3 regions of the Streptomyces sp. NPDC041135 genome follow, and region 2 is predicted to be linked to each of the others. Evidence: riboswitches for the same ligand, from Rfam matches in the RefSeq annotation. Region 2 holds a riboswitch; each other region holds the start of a gene.
What was found. A riboswitch is a leader RNA that binds a small molecule or an ion and turns the genes downstream of it on or off. The one in region 2 is predicted to bind cyclic di-AMP.
Positions count from the first base shown of each region.

Region 1: it holds a riboswitch for cyclic di-AMP, as region 2 does, so the genes downstream of both, ACZ6CZ_RS22270 (M23 family metallopeptidase) here and ACZ6CZ_RS08880 (M23 family metallopeptidase) in region 2, are expected to answer to the same signal.
Region 3: it holds a riboswitch for cyclic di-AMP, as region 2 does, so the genes downstream of both, ACZ6CZ_RS15300 (C40 family peptidase) here and ACZ6CZ_RS08880 (M23 family metallopeptidase) in region 2, are expected to answer to the same signal.

Region 1 is NZ_JBVIYZ010000009.1:178,794-188,117, forward strand. Features, by position in the region: gene ACZ6CZ_RS22240 (GTP-binding protein) at 1-327, opposite strand, end outside; gene ACZ6CZ_RS22245 (DUF742 domain-containing protein) at 305-676, opposite strand; gene ACZ6CZ_RS22250 (roadblock/LC7 domain-containing protein) at 679-1,113, opposite strand; gene ACZ6CZ_RS22255 (sensor histidine kinase) at 1,230-3,200, opposite strand; gene ACZ6CZ_RS22260 (MBL fold metallo-hydrolase) at 3,477-4,694, opposite strand; gene ACZ6CZ_RS22265 (SGNH/GDSL hydrolase family protein) at 4,865-5,650, opposite strand; gene ACZ6CZ_RS22270 (M23 family metallopeptidase) at 5,889-6,809, opposite strand; cyclic di-AMP (ydaO/yuaA leader) riboswitch at 6,814-6,971, opposite strand; gene ACZ6CZ_RS22275 (tyrosine-protein phosphatase) at 7,378-8,175, shown strand; gene ACZ6CZ_RS22280 (DUF6126 family protein) at 8,185-8,304, opposite strand; gene ACZ6CZ_RS22285 (helix-turn-helix domain-containing protein) at 8,301-8,924, opposite strand; gene ACZ6CZ_RS22290 (aspartate aminotransferase family protein) at 9,031-9,324, opposite strand, start outside.
Region 2 is NZ_JBVIYZ010000003.1:126,998-136,321, reverse strand. Features, by position in the region: gene ACZ6CZ_RS08900 (DUF5998 family protein) at 1-247, opposite strand, end outside; gene ACZ6CZ_RS08895 (bifunctional acetate--CoA ligase family protein/GNAT family N-acetyltransferase) at 343-3,234, opposite strand; gene ACZ6CZ_RS08890 (HPr family phosphocarrier protein) at 3,413-3,694, shown strand; gene ACZ6CZ_RS08885 (GntR family transcriptional regulator) at 3,867-4,562, opposite strand; gene ACZ6CZ_RS08880 (M23 family metallopeptidase) at 4,781-5,536, opposite strand; cyclic di-AMP (ydaO/yuaA leader) riboswitch at 5,549-5,712, opposite strand; gene ACZ6CZ_RS08875 (M16 family metallopeptidase) at 5,911-7,299, opposite strand; gene ACZ6CZ_RS08870 (M16 family metallopeptidase) at 7,296-8,714, opposite strand; gene ACZ6CZ_RS08865 (DNA gyrase/topoisomerase IV subunit A) at 8,994-9,324, shown strand, end outside.
Region 3 is NZ_JBVIYZ010000005.1:381,593-390,916, forward strand. Features, by position in the region: gene ACZ6CZ_RS15285 (urease subunit alpha) at 1-563, opposite strand, end outside; gene ACZ6CZ_RS15290 (urease subunit beta) at 556-867, opposite strand; gene ACZ6CZ_RS15295 (urease subunit gamma) at 879-1,181, opposite strand; cyclic di-AMP (ydaO/yuaA leader) riboswitch at 1,853-2,051, shown strand; gene ACZ6CZ_RS15300 (C40 family peptidase) at 2,055-2,528, shown strand; gene ACZ6CZ_RS15305 (ATP-binding protein) at 2,646-3,134, opposite strand; gene ACZ6CZ_RS15310 (helix-turn-helix domain-containing protein) at 3,357-4,217, shown strand; gene ACZ6CZ_RS15315 (DUF397 domain-containing protein) at 4,227-4,451, shown strand; gene ACZ6CZ_RS15320 (8-amino-7-oxononanoate synthase) at 4,535-5,662, opposite strand; gene bioB (biotin synthase BioB) at 5,810-7,027, shown strand; gene ACZ6CZ_RS15330 (adenosylmethionine--8-amino-7-oxononanoate transaminase) at 7,020-8,300, shown strand; gene bioD (dethiobiotin synthase) at 8,302-9,018, shown strand; gene ACZ6CZ_RS15340 (class I SAM-dependent methyltransferase) at 9,096-9,324, shown strand, end outside.

The DNA.
Region 1 (9,324 bases), on a different contig from region 2:
CAGGATGACCGCGCCGAGGGCGCCCTCGGACAGCTCGTCCCACATGAACCAGAACCGCTCCTGACCGGGCGTGCCGAACAGGTACAGCACGTGTTCCGGGTCCAGTGTGATGCGGCCGAAGTCCATGGCGACGGTCGTCTCGACCTTGTTCTCGATCCCGTCGAGGTTGTCGGTCGCGGCGCTGACCGTGGTGAGCAGTTCCTCCGTGCTCAGCGGCGCGATCTCGCTCACCGCGCCGACGAAGGTGGTCTTGCCGACCCCGAACCCGCCCGCCACCAGGATCTTCAGCGCGGTGGGGAACGAGTCAGAGCTGTCGTCGTAATCCATCAAGCACTGCCTCCAGCAGAGACCGGTCAGTGGGGTTGTGGTGGAACGCGGGGGGCTTGGCGGTCAGCACCCCGCAGTCGACGAGGTCCGAGAGCAGGACCTTGGTGACCACCGCCGGCAGCTTCAGGTGCGCGGCGACCTCGGCGACCGGGACGGGCGAGCGGCACAGCTCGAGCGCCTGGGCGTGCTCGGGGCCGAGGTAGCCGAGCGGGGTGGTTCCGGTGGCCATCACCTGCGACATCAGGTCGAGGGCGATGCTGGGTCTGGTGCGGCCGTTGCTGACGGTGAACGGGCGCACCAGCCGTCCTGCCGCGTCGTCGAGCCAGGGTCCGTCGCCGGCCGCCACCACCGTCAAGGCCTCATCGCCGTGGGTTCGACGCCGTGCTGCCGGGGTGCGGTCACCAGGTAGGGGCGCACGCTCTTGACCAGCATGGCCATCTCGTAGCCGAGGACGGCGGCGTCGGCCTCGCGGCCGGCCAGCACCGCGAGGCAGGTGCCGGAGCCGGCGGTGGTGACGAACAGCAGGGTCGCGTCGAGTTCCACGACGACCTGCCGTACGTCGCCGCCGTCGCCGAACCGGACGCCCGCGCTGCGGCCGAGGGAGTACAGCCCGGAGGCCAGCGCCGCCATGTGGTCGGCGCTGTCCGGGTCGAGGCCGTGGACGGACTTCACCAGTCCGTCGCAGGACAGCAGCACCGCGCTGGTGGTGTGCGGCACCCGCTGCACGAGGCCGCTCATCAGCCAGTCGAGGTCGGATACCTGGGCGGTCGGCGCATCGCTCGCCATGGTGGATCGACTCCTTGGGGTACGAACGTCTGCGAAAGCGCGGGACGTGGGGGTGGAGGTGGGGGTGAGTGCGCGGGTGGAGGTGCGGAGGGTCATGGGCGCGGCGGTGCGGGCGGTCATCCGGCCGGGGCGCTCCCGTCGGGCCGCGCGCCGGCCTCCGGCACCGGAGCCCCGGGGGACAGGGGCGTCGCGGCGGCATCGCTGCCCGGCAGCTCCGCGAAGTGCGGGGTGCGCAGCGGGGTGAGCCGCGGCGCGGGCGGCGGCTCGGCGTGCGAGGGGCCGGTGGGGTCCGGTTCGGCGGGGGCGGACTCCAGGTGCTGCTGGGCTTCGGCGAGGCCGATGCCGCGCTGGAAGGCCGCCATGAGGCCGGGGTCGTGGCCCGCCGGGTTCTCGCTGTCCTGGCGGGGGGCCGGGCCGCCGCGCAGCTGGGGCGCGATGTGCTCCTGGGCCCGGCGCCGGGGCAGCTGGGGCTTGCCCATGGTGCCGCGGACCGCTCCGGCGCGCGGGGTGGGCGGTGCGCCGGCGTTCTCCTCGACCGTCCGCCGGTCCTCGGGCCGGATGCCGGGCGCGGCCTCGGCGGGGGTGGACCGCGACCGGTGTGCGTCGCGTACCGGCAGCGGCGCGGGCGGGCCCTCGGACCCGGGCGGGCGCTGTGCGTGCCGGCGCCGCCCGGTCGGTGCCGGCCCGGCCGCCCCGGGCTGCTCGCCGGAGGGACCACCGTGGACGACGGGGTGACCGCCGGTGTCCCCGGGACCGGTGCCGTCGAGGTCGGTCACGCCCGGCGGGGGCTGCAGCGGGGGCGCGGGGAGGCTGCCGGTGCCCGGTGCGGCGTGCGGCTGCGGTACGGATACGGGGACGGGTACGGCTCCGGGGGCGGCCGGCGGGGTGCCCAGGAGGGCCTGCGGGACGACGAGGACGGCCTGCACGCCGCCGTAGATGTTGCTCTGCAGGCGGACGGTGATGCCGTGCCGGCGGGCGAGCTGGGAGACCACGAACAGGCCGATGCGGCCGTCGGCCAGCAGGCTGGCGACGTTGACCTGGTCGGGGTCGGCGAGCAGGGCGTTCATCCGCTGCTGTTCGCCGACCGGCATGCCGAGTCCGCGGTCCTCCACCTCCACGGCCAGCCCGGAGGTGACGAGGCTGGCGCGCAGCAGCACCTGGGTGTGCGGCGCGGAGAAGACGGTGGCGTTCTCGACGAGTTCGGCGAGCAGGTGGATGACGTCGGCCACGGCGTGGCCGCACAGGTCGCCGTCGACGGGCGGCACGAGTCTGACCCGCGAGTACTGCTCGACCTCGGCGATGGCGGAGCGCAGGACCTCCGTCATGGAGACGGGGTGGCTCCACTGCCGCCGCGAGACGGCGCCGCCGAGGACGGCGAGGTTCTCGGCGTGCCGCCGGATGCGGGTGGCCAGGTGGTCCACGTGGAAGAGGCCCTTGAGCAGGTCCGGGTCCTCGATCTCGTTCTCGAGTTCGTCGAGGATCGAGATCTCCCGGTGCACCAGGGACTGCAGCCGCCGCGCGAGGTTGACGAAGACTTCGAGCTTCTGCTCGCTGCCCGCCTGGCTGGAGAGCTGGGCGGCCTGCACGACGGCGGTGACGGCGCCGTCGTGCGCCCGGCCCAGGTCGGCGGCGAGCAGGTCGAAGTCGTCGGCGTCCCCGGGCGGCCCCCCGCGCGGCTTGCGCCGCGGCGGGCTCTCCCCGCGGCGCAGCGCCTCGACCAGGGCACGCAGGTCCGCCTCACCGCGCGCGGTGCCGCGGCGCAGGGCGCCGACGCGCTCGCCGACCGAGCGGGCGGCGCGGTCGGCGGCCACCGCGGCGATCAGGATGCCCGCGACGGTCACCGAGACGGCACCGGCGAGCACGGCCCACAGGACCGGACCCGGCCGTGCCCCGGTGGAGCGGACGGTGAACAGCACGGCCGCGCAGCCGCTGAGGGCGACCGCGACGGGCGGCAGCACGGCGAGCCGCATCAGCTGGGGCCGTATGTGCGTCTCGGGCAGCGCGGGGGCGGGTCGGGTGACCGGCCGTCCGTGCCGGCCGCCCTCTCGGCGGTCGGCGCGGGGGGCCGGTGCACGGAGGTGAGACATCGGTGTCCTCGTACTGGTCCGTCGGGCCTGGCTCCTCGCGCGGGGCGCGCGGGCAGGCGTGCGCCATCGCGGTGCCGGACGGGAGGACCGGGGCAATGCGGCCCTGTGTCGCCCGACGGACACTCACGGTAGTCGCCTGCGCACCATGTCCGGCGGGCAGTCGGCAAACTCCCCCGGGCAGCGTCCCGCTCTGGTATGAGGCGTCGTACGACAGACCGATAACCTGCGCGGCCGTGCGGCGTCGGGACCGCCAGGAGGGCGTACGGGGACCCTCGGTCAGCGCTCCCCGGCCAGGTCGAGATCCCCCTTTCGGGGGCTCTCCGCACGGCTTTCCACCGGGTCGCCGGCGCGGTCGGCGCCGCCGGAGAGGCGCCACGGGGTGTCGACGGGCGCGGACACCACCCGCCACCACGGCTGCGTGGGGAGCGTGCCCGCGGGCTCGAAGGGTTCGCCGGGCCGGGGCAGGGCGACCGCCTGGCCGGCGTCCTCGGCGGCGTCCTTCGTCCACTCGCCGGGCTCCGCCCAGGCGTGCGGGGCGAGGTTGAAGGTGCCCCAGTGGATGGGCAGCAGCACGCCGTGCGGCCGGCCGCCCTGGAGGTCGAGGTGGGCGCGCAGACCCTCGTCGGGGCGCATGTGGATGTCCGGCCAGAACTCGCTGTAGGCGCCGATCTGGACCATCGTGGCGTCGAAGGGGCCGTGCTCGGCGCCGATGTCCCGGAATCCCTCGAAGTAGCCGGTGTCCCCGCTGTGGTAGATCCGGTGCTCCTCGCCGGCCACGGCCCAGGAGGCCCACAGGGTGTGCTGGGTGTTGCGCAGGCCGCGGCCGCAGAAGTGGCGGGCCGGGGTGGCGGTCAGGGTCAGGCCGCCGATCCGGGTGGACTCGTGCCAGTCCAGCTCGCGCAGCCGGTCGGCGGACACGCCCCAGTGTTCGAGGTGGGCGCCGACGCCGAGCGGGACGGCGAACACGGTGTCCGTGCGGGCCAGCGCCTTGATCGTGGGCAGGTCCAGGTGGTCGTAGTGGTCGTGCGAGATGACCACGACATCGACCGGGCCGAGCGCGGCCAGGGGCAGCGGCACCGGGTGCAGCCGCTTGGGGCCGGCGAACGGGAAGGGGGAGCAGCGCTCGCCCCAGACGGGGTCGAACAGCACCCGGTGCCCGTCGATCTCGGCCAGTACGCTGGAGTGCCCCATCCAGGTCAGCCGCAGTCCCGTGGCGGGCGGTGCGGCCAGGTCGGCGACGGTGGTGGCGTGCAGCGGGACGGTGCCGCGGGGGGTGCGGCGAGGCCGCTGGTCCTTGTCGAAGAAGACCTTCGCGAAGTCGAGGGTGGAGCCGGTGGGCCGGGTGCGGGCGGTGCCCCCGGGGTTCTGGAACACGCCGTCCGCGAAATGCGGTGACCTGCGGATCCTGGCCATGCGCTCACCACCCGGGTCCGCACCGAAGGCCGCGGGCCGCAGCACGCGGACCCCGTGGCTCAGGGTTCGCAATCCGGTCACGGTACCTCCAGGAGAATCGCCGAGGTCCTCCATTATGGTCGGCCCCTCCGACAGCGCGGTCCCCGGCGGCACCACGGCCCGCCTCGGCCACACGGTGGAGCCGGGGCGGGCACGGTCCGCGCCGGTGATCCGGCGGACCGTGCCCGCTCCGGCGCCCCGGGCCGGCGGTGTCAGGCGACGGGGGCGATGCGCATCTTGATGTCGTCCGGCGACAGGGTGCCCTTGGCCGTCACATGGTCCCCGGAGGACTCGCCGCGCAGCCTGCGGCCGATCCACGGCACCAGGTACTCGCGGGCCCACTGGACGTTGTCGCGGCGGATCTCCAGCGTGCCGCGGGGCGGCAGCACCGGCCACGGCTGCTCCGGGTCGGCCGGCACCGGCAGGCCGAGGGCCAGCCCGGCCCGCAGCGCCACCCGGGTGTGCCCCTCGGGCGAGAGGTGCAGCCGGTCGTGGTCCCAGGCGCGCCGGTCCTGGATCGCCCGCAGGGACCACAGGTCGAGGACGGGGCAGCCGTACCGGTCGGCGACGGCCCGGACGTGCCCGTTGTAGGTGGCGATCTTGCCGCGCAGGTGCTTGAGCAGGGGCACGCCCCGGGTGTCGAACCCGGTGGTCACCATGACCGTGCCGACGGCGGAGGTCAGCCGGGCCACGGCGGCCTCGAAGCGCTCGGCCACCTCGTCCGGGTCGGTGCCGGGGCGGATGATGTCGTTGCCGCCGGCGCAGAAGGACACCAGGTCCGGCGCGAGTTCGAGGGCCCGGGGCACCTGGTCGGCCACGATCTGGTCGAGCAGTTTCCCGCGCACGGCGAGGTTGGTGTACTCGAAGTCTCCCTCGGGCCGCCGGTCGGCGAGGAGGACCGCGAAGCGGTCGGCCCAGCCGACGAACGCCCCGTCGGGGCCGGGGTCGCCGACGCCCTCGGTGAAGCTGTCCCCCACCGCCACGTACGACCCGATCACTGATCTGCTGTCACTCTTCGAATCGTCTGCCACGTCGGTCCATGATTCACCTTCGGGTGTGACCTACGCGACCGTAAGCGGGGGTTGACGATCGGTGAGATAAGCCACTCTCAAATGTTCGGTCAAGTACGGAATACGCAGGTCGCGAGGCGTGTCGGGGATGCGGACGGGCCGGAGGCCGGACCCGGGGATCGGGTCCGGCCTCCGGCGGGTGCCTGGCGGGGTGCCTGACGAGGCGTCAGCCGACGGCGAGGCCGTGTCCGCGGAGGTAGGCAACGGGGTCCACGTCCGAGCCGTAGTCGGGCGTGGTGCGGATCTCGAAGTGCAGGTGCGGGCCGGTCACGTTGCCGGTCGCGCCCGAGAGGCCGACCTGCTGGCCCGCGGTCACGCTCTGGCCGGCCGAGACGGAGAGCTGGGACAGGTGGCCGTACTGGGCGTAGTGGCCGTCGGCGAGCTTGATGACGACCTGGTTGCCGTAGGCGCCGCCCCAGCCCGCGGAGACGACCGTGCCCGCGCCGACGGCCTTGAGGGAGGTGCCGGTCGGGACGACGAAGTCCACGCCGGTGTGGTAGCCGCTGGACCACATGCCGCCGGCCACGTGGTAGCCGGTGCCGACGGTGGCGCCGGTCACCGGCAGGACGAAGCCGGTGGAGGTGCCCGCGGACACCGGTTCGGTGTCCGCCTGCCGCGGGGCCGCGGCCTCGGCCCGCGGGGTGGCGGAGTGCGCCGGGGCGGGCGGGGCGGGCTTCGGGGCGGCGGACTCGGTGTGCGCCGGTGTGGCCCTGCCGCCCAGCGTCAGCTTCAGGCCGGGGTGGATCAGCGAGGGATCGGCGCCCACGGCCTCGCGGTTGTCGGCGTAGAGGCGGTGCCAGCCACCGGCGACGTGCTGCTGCTCGGCGATCCTGGAGAGGTAGTCACCGGTGCGGACGGTGTAGGTGCGCGCCGTCCCCGCGTCCGACCGGGCCGCGGAGGCCGACGTGGCGGCCACCGGCGCGGACCGCACCGCGCTGCCGGCGGCGGACTCCTTGACCGTGGCGGCGTGCGCCCCGGTGGCCCCGAGGAGCGGCAGGGCCAGTGCGGCGCCACCGGTTCCGGCGACGGCGATGGAGCGGGTGAGACGCGGGGCCTTGGGGCGGCGGTGCTTACCCTTGGCGGGCATGACGCATTCCTCTCCGGCGCCTGCGAGGTGAGCTGTCGGGTTCGGACTGGAGCTGCCCGGCCGCGCAGCACGCGGCTTCACCCCTAGCCGTCCCGGGCACCGGAACAGGCAGTCGTACCTGGTGGGTCCCCCGCTCCTGCCGTGCACGGGTGAGTGTGTGCGGGGCTCCGGGCGGCGGCAGGATTCGGCGTTCCGTCCGGATTGGTGGCGAACGTAAGCGAGCGGGACGCGGGGGAACAAGCAGAAGTTCTCCGCCGTCCGCCTTTCCCATGATCCACAGGGGGAATTCCCGGTCACTTTCCGTGGACAGACGCCGCCCGGAATGGCGAACAGCCCAAGGAAGCACGCCGATTACGTGGACATGACGTGCGACGGACGGTCACGGATATGACGCTCCTCACGCGCCGCCGTACAGATAGTGCCATTCCGGAGTGAGTTGCAGCGAAGCCAGCGAATAGCAATAGAACGGACAGAAGGATCGGATACCGCACGGTCGGACCGATGTCGTAAGGTCGACGGCGTGCCCGCCGACGAGCCGCGCCGCCGGGACCGACCGGGAGGAGCCCCCGTGACGCAGCAGGTCCCGTCGACCGAGCCGCAGCTGGCCGGAGTGCGCAACTTCCGCGACGTGGGCGGCCTGCCCACCACCGACGGCCACCGGGTGCGGTACGGGGTGCTGTTCCGCAGCGGGCATCTGGCGCACGCGACCGCCTCGGACGCCGAGTACCTCGCCTCGCTGGGCCTGCACACGGTCTTCGACTTCCGCAACGCCGCCGACCACAAGCTGGAGGGCCCCGACGTGGAGCTGCCCGGCGTGCGGAACGTGAACCTGCCGCTGAGCGACCCGGCGGACGGCGCCGAGTTCTGGAAGATGGTCCGGGACGGCGACATCGAGCAGCTGCGCGGCATCCTGGCGGACGGCAAGGGGGCGGCCCGGATGACCGCCTCCTACCGCAGGATCATCACGGAGCGCACCGCCGAGCACTCCCGGGTGCTGCACGCGCTGGCCGAGGACAGCGTGCCCGCGCTGATGCACTGCGCCGCGGGCAAGGACCGCGCCGGGCTGTCGATAGCCGTGACCCTGCTCGCGCTGGGCGTGGAGCGCGAGGCGATCGTCGCCGACTACCTGGCGTCCAACGCCAGGCACCGCCGCTACAAGGTGCACCGCAGCGGCGACGCGGCCACCGCGTACACGCCCGAGGTGATGGAGCTGCTCAGCCCCCTGTTCGACGCCCGCGCCGAGTATCTGACGGCGGCCTTCGAGACCGTCGAGGAGACCTGGGGCGGGGTCGAGGCGTATCTGGCGCAGGGTCTGGGCCTGACCCCGAACACCCGCGAGCGGCTGCGCGAGCGGCTGCTGGACTGAAGCGGCGGGCTACTTGGCGCCCAGCGTGAACAGCAGGTAGAGGAAGGCCGCCAGGAGGTGGCCCGCGGCGATGTAGATGATCAGCCGGACCCACAGGGCCCGGGGGAACTTGTCCTCGACGTTGCTCATGACGGCTCTCCGGTCAGGGGCCCGAGGCACAGCGTGGCCGTGGGGCTCTGCAGCAGGGTGTGGACGAACAGCAGCTCGACGCCGTCGTGGTCCTCGGCGGCGATGCGGTGCGGGGTGAGCGAGTCGAAGTGCGCGCTGTCACCGGGCGCCAGCAGATGCGCGGCGTCCCCGAGACGCAGCCGCAGCCGGCCGCGCAGGACGTACAGCCACTCCTCGCCGGGGTGCACGCGCACGATGTCGCCCTGGGAGCCGTGCGGCACCCGGACCCGCAGCGCCTGCATCCCGCGGCCCGGCGCGCCGGCCTGGAAGTAGGTCCAGCCGCCCGCCGGGGTCGGTTCCATGGCCGCGCCGCGGACGATCGCGTCCCGGTCGGGCACCGACTCGCCGAGCAGCTCCGAGACGGTCGTACCGTAGATACGGGCGAGCGCGAGCAGCATCGGCAGCGACGGCTGCCGCAGGCCGGTCTCCAGCCGGGAGAGGTGCGCGGGCGACAGCCCGGCCGCGCGGGCCGCGGCCTCCAGGGTGAGGCCGGTACGGCGGCGCAGCGCGCGCAGCTGCGGCGCGACGGCGGGCAGGTGGCCGCCGGGGCCCGCCGCCGGAGGGGCTTCTTCGGGGCTCATGCCTCCATTCAGCCCCCGTTTTGCCTCTGCGGCAAATCTCTTGCCTCAGAGGCAAAACCGGTATTGCCTCCGAGGCCCGGACGGGGAGCGGGCCGGTGAGCCGGTGTCAGCGGTTGGCGACCGCCTGCTTGACCAGTGTCTTGCCGAAGTCCCACATGAGACCACCGCCGCTGTGCGCGTCGTCCATCACGTCGGTGAAGGCGTCGACGAACCGGTCCACGTCGGCCTCGTCGATGATCAGCGGCGGGATGAGCTTGATCACTTCCAGGTGGTCGCCGGAGACCTGGGTGAGGATGCGGTGGCGCTGGAGCAGCGGGACGACCACCATCTGCGCGAACAGGCCCTTGCGGGCGGCCTGGAGCACGGCCCAGCGGCTGCGCAGCTTCAGCGAGCCGGGCCT
Region 2 (9,324 bases):
GGGAGGTGGTGTCGGCGGCCTGCTCGTCGGTGTGGCTGACGATGAAGCGGTTGCCGGTGAGAACGAGGACGGTGACGTGCCGGCGGACCTCGTTCTGGTCGAACGTGGTCTCCTGGTGAACCAGGTACGACCGGACGGGCTCGCCGCCGACGGCGGCCTCCACCGCCTCGGCCACGAGGGCCGGGTAGTAGCCGCTGCGCTCGATCGCCGCGCGCAGCCCCTGGGTCGTCGTACTGGTCTTGGCCATGACGTCCATCCTAATCCGTGGGCAGGGGCGGTCCGGGCCAGTCGCGGGCACCGGGCGGCGGCGCCCGTGATCCTCTCCGGGCCGCCCGGCGGCGGTCAGTAGGCCGGCAGCGTGCGCGGGCCGAGGTCGTCGCGGGCGGGCGGGGGCGCGAGGCGGACCGAGGCGCCGAGGACGCTGACGCCCTGCGGGGCGACGACGACGGGTTCCAGGGTGACGGCGACGACCTCGGGGTGGGCGTCGACCAGCCGGGACACCCGCAGCAGCAGTTCCTCCAGGGCGGGGGTGTCCACCGGGGTGGAGCCGCGCCAGCCGAACAGCAGCGGCGCCGTCCGGATCGACCGCACCAGCGAGGACGCCTCCCGGTCGGTCACCGGCACCAGGCGGTGCGCCATGTCGCCGAGCAGCTGCGAGGCGGCTCCGGCGAGGCCGAAGGAGAGCACGGCACCCGCCGCCGGGTCGATCACGGCCCGTACGACGGTGTCCACGCCCCGGGGCGCCATCTGCTGCACCACCGGCCGCAGCTCCTCGGGCTGTCCGAACAGCTCGGTCAGCTCGGCGTAGGCTCGGCGCAGTTGCTCCTCGTCCGCCAGGTCCAGGCGTACGCCGCCCAGGTCGGCGCGGTGGCGCAGGTGCGGGGCGGTGGCCTTGAGGGCGACGGGGTAGCCGAGGGCGCGGGCGGCTCCGGCGGCGGAGTCGGGGTCCGGGGCGGGCAGCGCGCCCCGGACCGGGATGCCGTAGCGGCCGAGCAGCGCGCCGGTTTCCTCGGCGCCGGGCGTGAGGCCCTGGCCGCGGGCGAGCAGGGCCGTGATCAGCTCGGCGGCGCCCTTCTCGTCGATGTCGTCGAACTCCGGCACCTTGCCGGGCTCGGCCGCCTCCCGGCGCCACTGCGCGTACTTCACGGCCTCGGCGAGGGCCCGCACGGCGCGCTCGGCGGCGGGGTAGGCGGGGATCAGGCGGGAGCAGGTGCCGGCGGCGCCGGGCGCGCCGGTCCCGGCAGTGGCGCCCGGTGCGGTCGGTGCACCCGGGGCCGGTCTGCCGGGAGGCGGGGTCGGCTGCGGGGCCGGTGTCCCGAAGGGGCGGGCCGGTGCCGGGCGGGTGCCGGCGGCGGTCTGGGGGGCCGTGCTCGCCGCGGCCGACAGCGCCTCCGCGAGGCCGCCCAGCTCCACGTGCACCACGAGCACCGGCTTGCCGGGCACCTGCTCGGCGGCTGACCGCAGCGCCTCCGCCAGCGCCGCGTCCGCGACCGACGCCTCCCCGATCGCCGGGATCGCGGTGACGACGACGGCGTCGCAGCCGTCGTCGGCCAGGGCCGCCGACAGCGCGGCGCGGAAGTCCTCCGCCGTCGCCGCGGTCGTCAGGTCCAGCGGCCGGGAGGGCCGCAGCCCCTCGGCGAGGCACTGGTCGTAGGTCAGCAGGCCCAGCGACTCGGAGTTGCCGAGGATCGCCACCCGGGGTCCCGCGGGCAGCGGCTGGCGGGCGAGGAGCAGGCCCGCGTCCACCAGCTCGGTGATCGTGTCCACCCGGATCACCCCGGCCTGCCGCAGCAGCGCGGACACCGTGGCGTGCGGCAGCCGCGTCGCGCGCACAGCGTGGCCCTGCGGGGCCGACCCGGCGCCCTGCACGACGACCAGGGGCTTCGCGGCGGCGGTGCGGCGGGCGAGGCGGGTGAACTTGCGGGGGTTGCCGATGGACTCCAGGTACATGAGGACGACGTCCGTGTCGGGGTCGTCGTACCAGTACTGCAGGACGTCGTTGCCGGAGACGTCGGCCCGGTTGCCGGAGGAGACGAAGGTGGAGACCCCGGTGACCCCGGTGACCCCTCCCCCGCGCCGGTGCAGCCGCGACAGCAGCGCGATGCCGATGGCGCCGGACTGGGCGAACAGCCCGATGCGGCCGGGCCGGGGCATCTCTGGCGCCAGCGACGCGTTGAGCCGCACCTCGCGGGAGGTGTTGATGACCCCGAAGGCGTTCGGGCCGATGATCCGCATCCCGTACGCGCGCGCCTGCCGCACGAGGGCGCGCTGCCGCTCGCGCCCCTCGGGCCCGCTCTCGGCGTACCCGGCGGAGAGGACGACGAGCCCCTGGACGCCGTGCTCCCCGCAGTCGGCGACCACCTCGGGCACGAGGGAGGCCGGTACCGCGACGACGGCGAGGTCGACGGGGCCCTCGATGTCCCGCACCGAGCGGTACGCGGCGACCCCGTCGACCTCCTTGAGGTCCGCGGGGTAGGCCGCGTTCACGGCGTGCAGCAGCCCGGTGTAACCGGCGTCCCGGATGTTGCCCAGGACGCTGCGGCCCACCCCGCCGGGCGTGCGGCCGGCGCCGACGACGGCGACGGAGCCCGGGACCAGCAGCCTCCGTACGGAGCGGCCCTCGGCGCGCTGCTCACGCGCGCGCTGGACCGCCAGCGAGCGGTCGGTGGGCTCCAGACCGAACTCCAGGCGTACGACGCCGTCCTCGAAGCTGCGCCGCTGGGTGTACCCGGCGTCCGTGAAGACCTTGATCATCTTGGTGTTGGCGGGCAGCACCTCGGCCGCGAACCGGCGGATGCCGCGCTCCCGCGCGACCGCCGCGATGTGCTCCAGCAGGGCGGAGGCGACCCCGCGCCCCTGGTGCGCGTCCTGGACCAGGAAGGCCACCTCGGCCTCGTCGGCGGGCGCGGAGGCGGCCATGCCGTCGGCGCCGATGCGGTCGTAGCGCACGGTGGCGATGAACTCGCCGCCGACGGTGGCCGCGAGTCCCACCCGGTCCACGAAGTCGTGGTGCGTGAAGCGGTGGACGTCCTTGGCGGACAGCCGCGGGTACGGCGCGAAGAACCGGTAGTACTTCGACTCGTCGGACACCTGCTCGTAGAAACTGACCAGGCGGTCGGCGTCGGCGGCGGTGATGGGCCGGACGCGCGCGGTGCCGCCGTCGCGCAGCACCACGTCCGCCTCCCAGTGGGCGGGGTACTCGTGCCGGTCCTGCCGGTCCGCCGGGGTCTGCATGGGCCCCAGAGTACGGCTCGCGTACGACAACGGCGCGAGGCAGTCTGTGGGTGACGGACGTCGGACGGGGGCCGCCGTGCGACGGCCCGCCGGTACCGGACGAGGGCCCGCACCGGGCACGCCCCACCGTATGGGAAACTGGTCTAGACAACCCTGAGACACTGAAGGGCAGCATCACATGGCTGAGCGCCGCGTCAACGTCGGCTGGGCCGAGGGCCTCCACGCCCGCCCCGCATCCATCTTCGTCCGGGCCGCCACGGCGTCCGGCGTCCCGGTGACGATCGCCAAGGCCGGCGGCACTCCGGTCAACGCGGCGTCCATGCTGGCCGTCCTGGGCCTGGGCGCCCAGGGCGGTGAGGAGATCGTGCTGGCCTCCGAGGCCGAGGGCGCGGACGCCGCCCTCGACCGGCTGGCCAAACTGGTCGCCGAGGGCCTCGAGGAGCTTCCCGAGACCGTCTGAGCGGCCGCGTACCGCCGCGAGAACACCGACAGCCGCGCCACCCCTTTCCGGGGGCGGCGCGGCTGTCGGCGTTTTCCGGGGAAGATATGCCGGTGACGATGTGAGCACGCCGGAATTCGGGCAGCGGAAATACACCTCCGCGAATTACTCCTCTTTGTATACGGTGCCCGTGTTAAAGGCGCGGGCCCGACATGTTTACGGGAGGTTGCGAAGTCCTCACACGGTCCCGGGCGTGCGCTCCGGCGGAGAAGCGCAGCCGGTGCGCGGCCGTGGCCCGCTCGGCGTGCAGCGCGGTGATCGCCCGCGCGCGCTCCGCGTCGCCGCGGGCCACCGCGTCCACGATGGCGCCGTGCTCCGCCCAGGACTCGGCCGGGCTGGCGGGCGCCTGCACCGTGTACATCCAGGCGATCTTGTGCCGCAGCTGGGTGAGCACCGAGGTCAGGGCGTGGCTGCCGGAGGCCTGGGCGAGCGTCTCGTGGAACCAGCCGCCCAGGGATCGCAGGTCCTCGCTGGTACCCCGCCGGGCCCGCTCCTGACCCAGCCTGACCAGGCCGCGCAGCACCTTCAGATGGGCCTCGGTGCGCCGCTGGGCGGCACGGGAGGCACCGAGCGGCTCCAGCAGCATCCGCATCTCCAGCAGGTCGGCGGCCTCCTGCTCGGTCGGTTCGGCCACGCACGCGCCCGCGTGCCGCCGGGTCACCACGAACCCCTCGGCCTCCAGGGTGCGCAGTGCCTCGCGGACGGGGACGCGCGAGACGCCGTAGCGGCGGGCCAGGACTTCCTCGGTGAGGCGGCTGCCGCGCTCGTGGACGCCGGCGACGATGTCGTCCCGGATCGCCGTGCATACCGAATGCGCCGGAATACGCATGACCGACCTCCGTCTTAATCCCCGTGAAACGCCGCCGAACGCCGCGGTACGCCGCCGATTGACGTGTGTTCAGCGACTCTATTGCAGCAGGCCGGAATTTCCGATGGCGGGTCGGAATCCAGGGATATTTTTTGGACAGCCGGCACCGGGAACGGCGAAAGCCCCGGCCTGGCGGCCGGGGCCTCGAGATCGTGCGGCCGGGTCGGTGACCCGGTGCGTCAGACGTGCACGCCGTGCTTGCGGAGGTAGGCCACCGGGTCGACGTCGGAGCCGTACTCGGGGGTCGTCCGGGCCTCGAAGTGCAGGTGCGGGCCGGTGGTGTTGCCGGTCGCGCCGGACAGGCCGATCTGCTGGCCGGGGGTGACCCGCTGGCCGACCGAGACGCCGATGACGGACAGGTGGCCGTACTGGGTGTACATGCCGTCGGCCATCCTGATCACGACCTCGTTGCCGTACGCCCCGCCCCAGCCGGTGGAGACGACCGTGCCGACGCCGACCGCGTGCACGGCCGTGCCGCTCGCGGCGTGGAAGTCGATGCCGGTGTGGGAACCGGAGGACCACAGCGAGCCGCCGGTCTGGTAGCCGGTGGAGACGTAGGAGTGCGCGATCGGGGCGGCGAAGGCGTTGAGGCGCTCGCGCTCGGCCGCGCGGGCGGCACGGACCCGGGCCGCGCGCTCCTGCTTGACCCGCTCGGCGGCCTCCTTGGCCGCGGCCTCCTCGGCCGCCTGCCGCTCGGCGGCCTCGCGCTGGGCGGCGGCCTGCGCGTCGATCTGCTCGGCGACGGAGTCGCTGAGGGTGATGACGGGGGTCAGACCGGTCTGCTCGACGCTGTTCTCCGCGGCGAGCGCGGGACCCGCGGCCAGAGTGCCGCCGAGGACGCCGGTGGTGAGGGCGGCGATGCCCGCTGCCTGCGCGGAGGTGCGCTTGACCCGGCCGGGCCTGCGGTGCTTGCCGGAGGCGCACATGAACGCCATGAAGTGGCTGGTCCTTTCCTTCCCTCTCGCCTACCGGGTTAGCTGACGGGTTCGGAGCAGGAAGGTCTCCTACGGACCCCCTCGCTGCGCGCGCGGGCGTCCGATTCACCCCAGGGACTGCGTGGGTCCCCGGCTCCCCTGGCTCGCGCCGTACGGGGACTCGGCGATGACTGTCCGGTGCCGCGGGCGCGGCGCACTGCCTGACGGACAGCCCGGAAGAAACTAAAGGGAGCGCCTCTCAAATCCCAAACAGAATCCGGCTTTTGTAGCGCATCCCACAGGGCAGACAGGCAACCTCCCCCGCAATCCGGACATCTGACAGCAGCGGGGCCCCGGCGACCCACAGGTCACCGGGGCCCCGCGCGCTGCCGGTGCTACTCGGCGGCCACCACCGTGACGTCGCCGATGCCGAGGGCCTCGACGGGCTCCTTGATCTGGGCGGCGTCACCGACCAGCACGGTCACCAGCCGGTCCACGGGGAAGGCGTTGACGACCGCCGCGGTGGCCTCCACGGTGCCCGTGGCGGCCAGTTGCCGGTACAGCGTGGCCTGGAAGTCGTCGGGCAGATGCTGCTCGACCTGGTCGGCCAGGGTCGCGGCGACCGCGGCGGCCGTCTCGTACTTCAGGGGCGCCACCCCGACGAGGTTCTGCACGGCGACGTCGCGCTCGGCGTCGGTGAGACCGTCGGCGGCCAGCGTGCGCAGCACCGTCCACAGGTCGTGCAGCGCGGGCCCGGTGTTCGGGGTGTCCACCGAGCCGCTGATGGCGAGCATCGAGGCGCCGGAGCCGTCCGGGGCGGAGAGCAGCACCTGCCCGAAGGCGCGGACGCCGTAGGTGTAGCCCTTCTCCTCGCGCAGCACGCGGTCCAGGCGGGAGGTGAGCGTGCCGCCGAGGCAGTACGTGCCGAGCACCTGGGCGGGCCACACCCGGTCGTGCCGGTCGGCGCCGACGCGGCCGATGAGCAGCTGCGTCTGCACGGCGCCTGGCCGGTCGACGATGACCACGCGGCCGGTGTCGTCGGCGGTCACCGCCGGCACGGGCCGGGGCTCGGCCGGGGAGCCGCGCCAGGCGCCCAGGGTGTCGGCGAGCAGCGCGTCCAGGTCGGTGCCGGTGAGGTCGCCGACGACGACCGCGGTGGCCGTGGCGGGGCGCACGTGCCGGTCGTAGAAGGCGCGGACGGCCGCCGCGTCGATCTTGGCGACCGTGTCCTCGGTGCCCTGGCGCGGGCGGGACATGCGCGAGGCGGCCGGGAACAGCTCCTTGGACAGCTCCTTGGCGGCCCGGCGGGCGGGGTTGGCCATCTCGTGCGGGATCTCGTCGAGGCGGTTGCGCACCAGCCGCTCCACCTCGCTGTCGGCGAACGCGGGCGCGCGCAGGGCGTCGGCGAGCAGCCCGAGGCCCTTGGCCAGGCGGGAGGCCGGGACCTCCAGGCTGACCCGGACACCGGGGTGGTCGGCGTGCGCGTCGAGCGTGGCGCCGGCCCGCTCCAGCTCGGCGGCGAAGTCCTCGGCGGAGTGCTTGTCGGTGCCCTCCGAGAAGGCCCGCGCCATGATGGTGGCGACGCCGTCCAGACCGGTCGGCTCGGCGTCCAGGGGCGCGTCCAGCAGCACCTCGACGGCGACGACCTGCTGGCCGGGGCGGTGGCATCGCAGCACCGTCAGGCCGTTGTCCAGCGCCCCGCGCTCAGGGGCCGGAAAGGCCCAGGGCCGGGCCTCGCCGGGCTCCGGCCGCGGGTGGAACTCCATGGTGGCAAGCTCGCTCACTTCGCCGTCTCCTCATCCTCGCGGTGGTCGCTGTCGCGCCGGCCGGCGCCGGCCTCCACGGTGGCCTGCGACTCCGGGTCCTCGGGGACGTCGGCGTCCTGGACGGCCTCCGGGGTCTTCGGCTCGTAGACGAGGACCGCGCGGTTGTCGGGGCGCAGCCTGGCCTCGGCGACCTGCCGGACCTCCTCCGGGGTCACCTCCAGCACGCGCCCGACGGCGGTGAGGGCGAGCTGCGGGTCGCCGAACAGCACCGCGAACCGGCACAGTTCGTCGGCGCGGCCGGCGACCGTGCCGAGCCGGTCCAGCCACTCGCGCTCCAACTGGGCCTGCGCGCGCTCCATCTCCTCGGGCGTGGGGCCCTCCGCCGCGAAGCGGGCCAGCTCCTCGTCGATGGCGGCCTCGATGACCGGCACCTCCACGTCCCCGGAGGTCTTCACGTCCAGCCAGCCCATCGAGGGCGCGCCCGCCAGCCGCAGCAGGCCGAACCCGGCCGCGACGGCCGTACGGTCGCGGCGCACCAGCCGGTTGTACAGGCGGGAGGACTCGCCGCCGCCGAGGACGGTGAGCGCCACGTCGGCCGCGTCGCACGCGCGCGTGCCGTCGTGCGGGAGGCGGTAGGCGGCCATCAGGGCGCGGGCCGGCACCTCCTCGACGAGGACCTCGCGCAGCTGCTCGCCGATGACGTCCGGCAGCGAGCCGTCACGCGGGGCGGGCTTGCCGTCGTGCGAGGCGATCGAGCCGAAGTACTTCTCGATCCAGGCGAGCGTCTGCTCGGGGTCGATGTCGCCGACCACCGAGAGCACCGCGTTGTTCGGCGCGTAGTACGTGCGGAAGAAGGCGCGCGCGTCCTCCAGGGTGGCCGCGTCCAGGTCCGCCATCGAGCCGATCGGCGTGTGGTGGTAGGGGTGGCCCTCCGGGTAGGCGAGCGCGGTCAGCCGCTCGAAGGCGGTGCCGTAGGGCACGTTGTCGTAGCGCTGGCGGCGCTCGTTCTTGACGACGTCGCGCTGGTTCTCCATGGACTCGTCGTCCAGGGCCGCGAGCAGCGAGCCCATGCGGTCGGCCTCCAGCCAGAGGGCGAGTTCCAGCTGGTGGGCGGGCATGGTCTCGAAGTAGTTGGTCCGCTCGAAGCTGGTGGTGCCGTTGAGCGAGCCGCCGGCGCCCTGCACCAGCTCGAAGTGGCCGTTGCCCGTCACCTGGCCGGAGCCCTGGAACATCAGGTGCTCGAAGAGGTGAGCCAGGCCGGTACGCCCCTTGACTTCGTGGCGGGAGCCCACGTCGTACCAGAGGCAGACTGCCGCCACGGGGGTCAGGTGGTCCTCGGAGAGCACCACGCGAAGACCATTGGCCAGGCGGTGCTCGGTCGCTGTCAGGCCCCCGGAGCCTGCCTCGGCCGTGGTCGTGTCGCCCATGGGCATGTACGTCCCTTCGCTCGCGGAGGCGGTCGTCGAAACCGCGGTTTTCCTGCCGTTCCCGCCACTGTATGCAAGCGGGCGGACCGTCGGCGAAGTTCCCGCGGGACGTACGCCCACAGCGGATCGCGTAGCCTGCGTCACGCGTGCCGCCGGGCGGCCCCCGGGGGCCCGCGGGCGCCGGTGCGGGCCGCGGACACCGGGTCGTGGCCCGGCCTGTCAGTGCCGCGGTCCACAATGGTGCGCGTCAGATCCCGTTCACGCTTGAGCAAGGAGCCGGCAGCGATGGCCCGCCGCAGCACGAAGACCCCGCCGCCCGACGACTCGTTCGAGGAGAGGATCCTCGACATCGACGTCGTGGACGAGATGCGCGGCTCCTACCTCGAGTACGCGTACTCGGTCATCTACTCGCGCGCCCTGCCGGACGCCCGTGACGGCCTGAAGCCGGTCCATCGCCGGATCGTCTACCAGATGAACGAGATGGGCCTGCGCCCCGAGCGGGCGTACGTCAAGTGCGCCCGCGTCGTCGGCGAGGTGATGGGCAAGCTGCACCCGCACGGCGACGCGTCGATCTACGACGCCCTGGTGCGCATGGCACAGCCCTTCTCGATGCGCG
Region 3 (9,324 bases), on a different contig from region 2:
AGCATCCGGGCCAGGTGCCAGGGGCCCGGGGTGACCGTGGTCGCCTTGGAGCCCTCGGCCGGGCCGGTGCCGCCACCGACCAGGGTGGTGATGCCGGAGGCCAGGGCCTCGTCGGCGATCTGCGGGCAGATGAAGTGGACGTGCGCGTCGATCGCGCCGGCCGTGAGGATGCGCCCGTTGCCCGCGATGACCTCGGTCTCCGGGCCGAGGACCAGGTCGGGGTGGACGCCGTCCATGGTGTCGGGGTTGCCGGCCTTGCCGATCCCGGTGATGCGGCCGTCGCGGATGCCGACGTCGGCCTTGACGACGCCCCAGTGGTCGACGACGACGGCCCCGGTGATCACCGTGTCGGGGGTGCCCTCCGCGCGCGTGGCACGCGACTGGCCCATCGACTCCCGGATGACCTTGCCGCCGCCGAAGACCGCCTCCTCCCCGGCGCGTCCGGGCCCGCCGCAGCGGTCCTCCTCGACCTCGATCAGCAGGTCGGTGTCGGCGAGCCGGATGCGGTCGCCGGTGGTGGGGCCGAACAGGTCGGCGTAGGCGGCGCGGGAGATCTCAGGCATCGAGGGCACCTCCGGTCTCGCCGCGCAGCCCGGGCACGACGCGGGCGCCGGTGAGCGGGACGAGTTCGACGTCGACGGGGATGCCCGGCTCGAAGCGCACGGCGGTGCCGGCGGGGACGTTCAGCCGCTTGCCGCGCGCGGCGGAGCGGTCGAACTCCAGGCCGGGGTTGGCCTCGGCGAAGTGGTAGTGGGAGCCGACCTGGACGGGGCGGTCGGCGGCGTTCAGCACGGTCAGCCGGGTGGTCGCGCGGCCCTCGTTGTACACGACCGGGCCGTCGGCGAAGAGGATCTCTCCGGGGATCACGGCGCGCCCCCTCAGACGATCGGGTCGTGGACGGTGACGAGCTTGGTGCCGTCCGGGAAGGTGGCCTCCACCTGCACGTCGTGGATCATCTCCGGCACGCCCTGCATGACGTCGTCCCGGGTGAGGAGCTTGCGGCCCGAGGACATCAGCTCGGCGACGCCGCGGCCGTCGCGGGCGCCCTCGAGGATGTGCGCCGTGATGAGGGCGACCGCTTCCGGGTGGTTGAGCCTGAGCCCGCGGGCCCGGCGCTTCTCGGCCACGTCGGCCGCCACATGGATCAGCAGCCTCTCTTGCTCGTGCGGGGTCAGTTGCACGTCCCACCTCACAGTCCTTGCTCCGGACCGTGCGGGGTCCGGCTGCCGCAGCCACCACGACGGGATAGATGTAACACACAGACAGATTGGGCGATCCCGCTCCATCCGTAAGAGAAAAACCCCTGGTGGCGTGGATCGGCACGCTAGTTCGTCGGAGTTTCGCCGACGTTAACCAGCCCTTGATCCCTTCATGACCACGACATGGCCCCACCCATACCGACCCGGACCGCCGGGCACCGCCCCCAGGGACACCGCCCCCAGGGGCAGCGCCCGGCTCCGGGACACCCCCTCCGACGGCACCGGCCGATCCGCGCGGCTGACGGTCCGGCAGCGGCGCGGCTGTCGACCCGACACTCCGGGCGCGGCCGAAACGCCCCAAACGACGTACCCCCGTACGGAGTAGCGGCAGAACGTTCTTCCAGCCTCCGACGACCGTGCGGGGGTGGTCACCGACCTGGGACGGGAGGTGCGTTCTCCCAGGTCCGGGGCTATGAGCGGCAGTTGACGGTCACTCGGACGTACTAACGTTCACCCGAACGGGTGAGTGGTGAGTAACACCACAAATCCCCGATTCCGTTGGGATTTTCTGACTGGAGTGAGTGAAGATCCCTGACTGACGACAAGACCCCGCCACAACGGCGGGGCGATCCGGGCGGACGCCGAGTCCTGCCGCCGCCCGGGTGCCCGGTCGACAGAAGTGGATCGGCAGGAGTGGAGGACCCAGGCAAGACGGGTCGCCGGAACGGACGTTCGAATCTTTCGACGCCCGGTTCGAGCAGCCCTTGGGGTGAAGCCGCGGCAACGCGGCCGGGCAACTTCGCCAGCCCGAATCCGACAGGTCATCCTTCACAGGCGGCTGACGAAGGGTTGCGCATGACTGCGCTCAATCGTGTCCCGTCGCTGATGGTCCGGGCCGGCACCGCCTCGGCCCTCACCATCGCCGCCGTCGGCGGCTCCATCGTGGTTCCCGGCCTCTCCACCGATGCCTCGGCCGCGACCACCGCGACGAAGGCACTTCAGATCGCGGCCTCCAAGAAGGGTTCCCCCTACCGGTACGGGGCCACCGGACCACGCAGGTTCGACTGCTCCGGGCTGACGCTGTACTCGTTCAAGAAGGCCGGCAAGAAGCTGCCTCGAACGGCCGCCCAGCAGTACAACAAGACGCACCACGTCTCGGCCAAGCACCGCAAGGCCGGGGACCTGGTGTTCTTCCACTCGGGCTCCAGCGTCTACCACGTCGGCATCTACGCCGGTAAGGGCAAGATCTGGCACGCCCCCAGGACCGGGGACGTGGTGAGGCTGCAGAAGATCTGGACCAGGAGCGTCTGGTACGGCCGGGTCAGCTGACCCGTAGCGCGGCGAGGGCGATCCCCTCGTGCGGTCCCCTCGGGCACCGAGGGGACCGTCGGCGCGCTCCACGCCCCCTGGGGCCGGGCCCGCTCCGCCCGCGCCCCACAAGGGCCCTCAGGGCGCCCTCCGGCCGCCGGGCAGACCCTGGGCCCGCTGCTCGCCCGCCGCGGTCACCGGGTGGGCCGGGACGGTCCAGGGCAGCTCGATGAGGACCGTCTTGCCCCCCTCGCGGGTGCGGCGGACCCGCAGCCGCCCGCCCCGCTCCGAGGTGAGCCAGCGGATGATCACCATGCCGCGTCCGTTGTCCTGCTGGACGGCGGCCGGGAGTCTCCTGGGAAGACGCGGATGACTGTCCGTGACGCCGATGCACAGCCGTTCGTCCCGCACCAGGGCGAGGTCGACCGTGAAGGTCGGCGACTGCCCGAAGGTGTGCTGCACGGCGTTGGTGGCGAGTTCCGAGACGATCAGGCGCACCGTGTCGGCCGCCTCCGTGTCCGCCGGCAGTCCCCACTCCGCCAGGGTTCCCACCGCGTACGAGCGGGCCGCGGACACCGAGGCGGGATCGCTCGGCAGAGTGACGGATGCTTCCAGAAGGTCTGCCATGGCGAGGTCGCCCCTTTCCCACGGGACCGCGGTCCGACACGGAGCGGTTGGTTCGAGTACGGTCCCGGACTGGTGCTTCGTCGCCAGACTGTCATCACCCGGCCGGTCACGGGAGCGATCCACCAAGTTATGCATATATCTGTCGCTCAAAGCGGTGAACGCTGCGACGGCAGACCGTATTCGGGCGGCGCATATGGAGTATTGGCGAGTGAGGAGCGGCTCATGCAGAACGGTCCCGCGGTGCGCCGCCGGAAACTGGGCGCCGAACTGCGCGCCCTGCGCACCGGTGCGGGTCTCACGAGCGGGGAGGCGGCCCGGCTCGTGGGCTGGCACCAGTCGAAGGTGAGCCGCGTCGAGACGGGCGCCAGTGGTGTGAAACCGGCCGATGTGCGGTTACTCCTGGACGCCTACGGAGTGCGGGACGCCCAGTTGCGCGAGTTGCTGCTGATGCTGGCGGGCTCGGAGGAGCGCGGGGGACGGCACCACTGGTGGCACGCCTACCGCGGGGTACTGCCGCCCACCTACCGGGACTTCATCAGTCTGGAGTCGCAGGCCAGCCGGATGCGCACCCTGGAGACCACGGTGGTGCCGGGCCTGCTGCAGACGCCCGAGTACGCCCGGGCGGTGACCCGGGCCGCGGTCGAGGGACTGGACGAGGAACGCCTGGACGCGCTGGTGGAAGTGCGGCTGGCCAGGCAGGACGTCCTGCGGTCCGATCCGCCGCTGGAGCTGAGCGCGGTGCTGGACGAGGCGGTGCTGCGGCGCGAGGTGGGCGGCGCCGAGGTGATGGCCCGCCAGCTGGAGCGGCTGACGGAGGCGGCCCGGCTGCCCCAGGTGCGGCTGCAGATCCTGCCGTTCGCGGCCGGCGCCCATGTCGGCCTCACCGGGCCTTTCGTTATCTTCTCATTTCCGAGCACTTCTGATCTGGATGTCGTCGTTCTCGACCAGTTGACGAGTAGCCTCTACCTCGAACGGAAAGAAGACCTCCGGGCTTACTCGGAGGCCTTCACGACCCTTCAGGGCAAAGCCCTTTCGACCGAGGATTCACTGGATTACCTCGCCGCGATAGGTGACGGCGCGTAAGGAGGCACCATGACAGCACTGCCTCGGAACGTCCTTTCCAGTACCGATCTGCCATCGGTGCGCTGGCTGCGCAGCAGCTACAGCACCGGGGCGAACAACTGCGTCGAGACGGCCCGGCCGCACCGCGGCAGCGGGACCGGACTGCTCGCCGTGCGCGACTCCAAGGACCCGGCCGGACCCGCGCTGCTCTTCTCCCCCGAGAGCTGGACGGGCTTCCTCGCCGCGCTCCGCTGACCCGGCCGGCCCACACCCCCGGCCCACACCCCTCGCCTGCGATCAGCGCCCACGCGTGCGACGTACGGCCGTGTCACGCCGACTCATGGCCGTGTCTCGCCGATCACCCGTACCGCGTGTTCGATCTCGGCCCCGGAGAGGTCCGCGCGGGCGGTCAGCCGCAGCCGTGAGATGCCGTCGGGCACGGAAGGAGGACGGAAGCAGCCCACGGCCAGGCCCGCCGTACGGCAGTCGGCCGCCCACCGCACCGCCGCCTCCGGGGACGGCGCGCGCACGGAGACCACCGCGGCGTCCGGAGCCACCGCCTCCAGGCCCGCGGCGGTCAGCCGCGCGTGCAGTTCGGTGGCGACCGCGCGGGCCCGCGCCGCGCGTTCCGGCTCGCGGCGCAGCAGCCGCAGCGCCGCCAGGGCCGCTCCCGCCGCCGCGGGGGCGAGCCCGGTGTCGAAGATGAAGGTCCGGGCGGCGTTGACCAGGTGGTCGATCACCCGGCGCGGGCCCAGCACCGCACCGCCCTGGCTGCCCAGCGACTTGGACAGCGTGACCGTGACGACCACGTCGTCGGCGCCCGCCAGCCCGGCGGCGTACGGCGCGCCCCGGCCGCCGTCGCCCAGGACGCCGAGTCCGTGGGCGTCGTCCACGACGAGTCCCGCGCCGTGCCGCCGGCCCACCGCGGCGTGCGCGACCAGCGGAGCCGCGTCGCCGTCGACCGAGAACACCGTGTCGGAGACGACGAGCGCGGGTCCCTCGTGCGTGCTCAGCGCCTTGTCGACGGCGTCGGGGTCCGCGTGGGCGACCACCTGGGTGGTGCCCCGGGCAAGCCGGCAGCCGTCGATGAGGGAGGCGTGGTTGCCCGCGTCGGAGACGATGAGCGAGCCGTGCGGGCCCAGCGCGGTGACCGCGGCGAGGTTCGCGGCGTACCCGGAGGAGAACACCAGGGCCGCTTCGAAGCCGCAGAAGCCGGCCAGCTCGCGTTCCAGTTCGGTGTGCAGTTCGGTGGTGCCGGTGACCAGCCGGGAGCCGGTCGAGCCGCCGCCCCAGGTCCGGGCTGCCGCGGCGGCGCCCTCGGTGACCTCGGGGTGGTGGGCGAGGCCCAGGTAGTCGTTGCTCGCCAGGTCCAGCAGCGCCGAGACGGCCGGGCGGGGGCGCAGCGTCCGCAGGAGTCCGGCCCGGCGGCGCAGCTCCGCCTGCTCGTCGATCCAGCCGAACGCCATGGCTCCTCCGGGACTTTTGTAGGCAGTGGACAGACACTAGCGGGACGACCAGCCGCCCAGGGTGTGGCAATACCCACACGACGAACCGCGTCCGTTGTGCGAACTCTCCTTGGCCCGGGGCGGTCCCGTAGGACAGGATCGGACCTCATGGACCTGCTGAACACGCTGGTGGACAAGGGGCTTCGGCGCGAGCTGCCGACCCGCGAGGAAGCTCTCGCCGTACTCGCCACCTCAGACGACGACGTGCTCGACGTGGTGGCCGCGGCCGGCAAGGTGCGCCGGCACTGGTTCGGCCGTCGCGTGAAACTGAATTACCTGGTGAACCTCAAGTCCGGCTTGTGCCCGGAGGACTGCTCCTACTGCTCCCAGCGGCTGGGCTCCACGGCCGGCATCCTGAAGTACACCTGGCTCAAGCCGGACGAGGCCTCCCAGGCAGCCGCCGCGGGGCTGGCCGGCGGGGCCAAGCGGGTGTGCCTGGTGGCCAGCGGGCGCGGTCCGACGGACCGGGACGTGGACCGGGTCTCCGAGACCATCAAGACGATCAAGGAGCAGAACGAGGGCGTCGAGGTGTGCGCCTGCCTCGGCCTGCTCTCCGACGGCCAGGCCGAGCGGCTGCGCCAGGCGGGCGCGGACGCCTACAACCACAACCTGAACACCTCCGAGGGTACGTACGGGGACATCACGACCACCCACACGTACGCCGATCGGGTGGAAACGGTGCAGAAGGCGCACGCGGCGGGGCTGTCGGCGTGCTCGGGCCTGATCGCGGGCATGGGCGAGAGCGACGAGGACCTGGTCGACGTCGTCTACGCGCTGCGCGAACTGGACCCGGACTCGGTGCCGGTGAACTTCCTGATCCCGTTCGAGGGCACGCCGCTGGCCAAGGAGTGGAACCTCACCCCGCAGCGCTGCCTGCGCATCCTGGCGATGGTGCGGTTCGTCTGCCCGGACGTGGAGGTCCGCATCGCGGGCGGCCGCGAGGTGCACCTGCGCACGCTGCAGCCCCTCGCCCTGCACCTGGCCAACTCCATCTTCCTCGGCGACTACCTGACCAGTGAGGGCCAGGCGGGCAAGGCCGACCTGGACATGATCGCGGACGCGGGGTTCGAGGTGGAGGGCGCCGACCGGATCACCCTCCCCGAGCACCGGACATCCGGCGGCGGCTGCGGTTCCCACGGCGCCGCGGGCTGCGGCTCGCACGGTGACGCCGAGGCCGGCTGCGGTTCGCACGAGGGCGGCGGCGTCTGCGGTACGGCGCCCGCGGCGGCAGCGACAGCGGCCGTACCGGCGGCCGGTGAGGCGCGGACCGACCTGGTCGCCGTGCGCCGCCGGGGGGCGGGAACGGACCTCGCGCCCAATGCCTGACCTGAGCGTGCCCGAACTGCTGGAGCTGGACCGGCGGCACGTGTGGCATCCGTACGGCCCGATGCCCGGCCGCGCCGAACCGCTCGTCGTGGAGTCGGCGAGCGGGGTCCGGCTGCGGCCGGCGGACGGTTCGGGCGACCTGGTCGACGGGATGGCGTCGTGGTGGTCGGCGATCCACGGCTACAACCACCCGGTGCTCAACGAGGCGGCGCGGGAGCAGCTCGGGCGGATGAGCCACGTCATGTTCGGCGGGCTCACCCACGAGCCCGCCGTCCGGCTCGCCAAGCTCCTTGTCGACATGTCGCCTGACGGTCTGGAGCACGTCTTCCTCGCCGACTCCGGCTCGGTGTCGGTGGAGGTGGCGGTGAAGATGTGCCTGCAGTACTGGCGCTCGCTCGGCCGCCCGGAGAAGCACCGGCTGCTGACCTGGCGGGGCGGCTACCACGGGGACACCTGGCAGCCGATGTCGGTGTGCGACCCCGAGGGCGGGATGCACGGGCTGTGGTCCGGCGTGCTGCCGCGCCAGATCTTCGCGGACGCGCCGCCCGCCGGGTACGAGGAGTCGTACGCCGCATCCCTGCGCGAGCTGATCGAGCGGCACGCGCACGAGCTGGCCGCGGTGATCGTGGAGCCGGTGGTGCAGGGCGCGGGCGGGATGCGGTTCCACTCCCCGGCGTACCTGCGGGTGCTGCGCGAGGCGTGCGACGCGCACGGCGTGCTGCTGGTGTTCGACGAGATCGCGACCGGCTTCGGCCGCACCGGCGCGCTGTTCGCGGCCGGCCACGCCGCGGTCACGCCGGACGTGATGTGCGTCGGCAAGGCGCTGACCGGCGGCTATCTGACGATGGCGGCCACGCTGTGCACCCCGCGGGTAGCCGACGGCATCTCGCGGGGCGAGGTGCCGGTGCTCGCGCACGGGCCGACGTTCATGGGCAACCCGCTGGCGGCGGCGGTCGCCTGCGCCTCGATCGAGCTGCTGCTCGGGCAGGACTGGCTCGCCGAGGTGAAGCGGATCGAGTCCGGCCTGCGCGACGGGCTCGCCCCGGCCGGCGAGCTGCCGGGCGTGCGGGACGTACGGGTGCTGGGCGCGATCGGGGTCGTCCAGCTGGACCACGACGTGGACATGGCGGCGGCCACCCGGGCGGCCGTACGCGAGGGCGTGTGGCTGCGGCCGTTCCGCGACCTGATCTACACGATGCCGCCCTACGTCACCCCGGACGCGGACGTGGCACGGATCGCCCGCGCCGTGTGCGCGGCAGCACGGGAGGGATGACATGCCGGTACTGGTGATCACGGGAACGGGCACGGAGGTCGGCAAGACGGTCACGACCGCCGCCGTCGCGGCGGCCGCGCTCGCGGCCGGGCAGTCGGTGGCCGTGCTGAAGGCCGCGCAGACGGGCGTACGGCCCGGTGAGCGCGGCGACGCCGACGAGGTGGCGCGGCTCGCGGGTGGCGTGACGGCCACCGAACTGGCCCGCTACCCGGAGCCGCTGGCGCCCGGGACGGCGGCCCGGCGGGCCGGGGCGGCGCCGGTGCACCCGGGGGACGTGGCCGAGGCGGCCGCCAAGCTGGCCACCGAGCACGACCTGGTGCTGGTCGAGGGGGCGGGCGGGCTGCTCGTGCGCTTCGACGCGGCGGGCGGCACGCTGGCCGACGCGGCCCGGCTGCTGGACGCACCGGTGCTGGTCGTCACCCAGGCCGGACTCGGCACCCTCAACACCACCGAGCTGACCGCCCGCGAACTGCGGGCCCGCGAGCTGGAGTTGCTCGGCGTGGTGATCGGCAGCTGGCCCGGTTCCCCCGACCTCGCCGCGCGCTGCAACGTCGCCGACCTGCCGGAGGTGGCCGCAGCCCCGCTGCTGGGCGCCCTGCCCGCCGGTGCCGGTGCCCTGTCCCCCGGGGACTTCCGCGCGGCGGCACCCGGCTGGCTGGCACCGCGCCTGTCGGGGACGTGGGACGCGGAGGTGTTCCGCATCCGGCAGTCGGCGTAGGCATGCGGGCGGGCAGGGGTGCGGCGGCGGCATACGGGGGAGACTGACCGCAGGACCGTCCAGTCCGGGAGGTTGCCATGCGGCTGTCCGCCCACTCCGGCGCGGTGGCGCGGGGTCCCGTCCACCACCCGGTGTTCGCCCGCTGCTACGCCCGGCTCAGCGTGGGCGCCGAGACCCGGCTCGGGATGGCCGGGGTCCGGCGGCGGCTGCTGGAGGGGCTGTCCGGGCGGGTGCTCGAGATCGGCGCGGGCAACGGGCTGAACTTCGCGCACTACCCGGGCACCGTCTCGGAGGTCGTGGCGATCG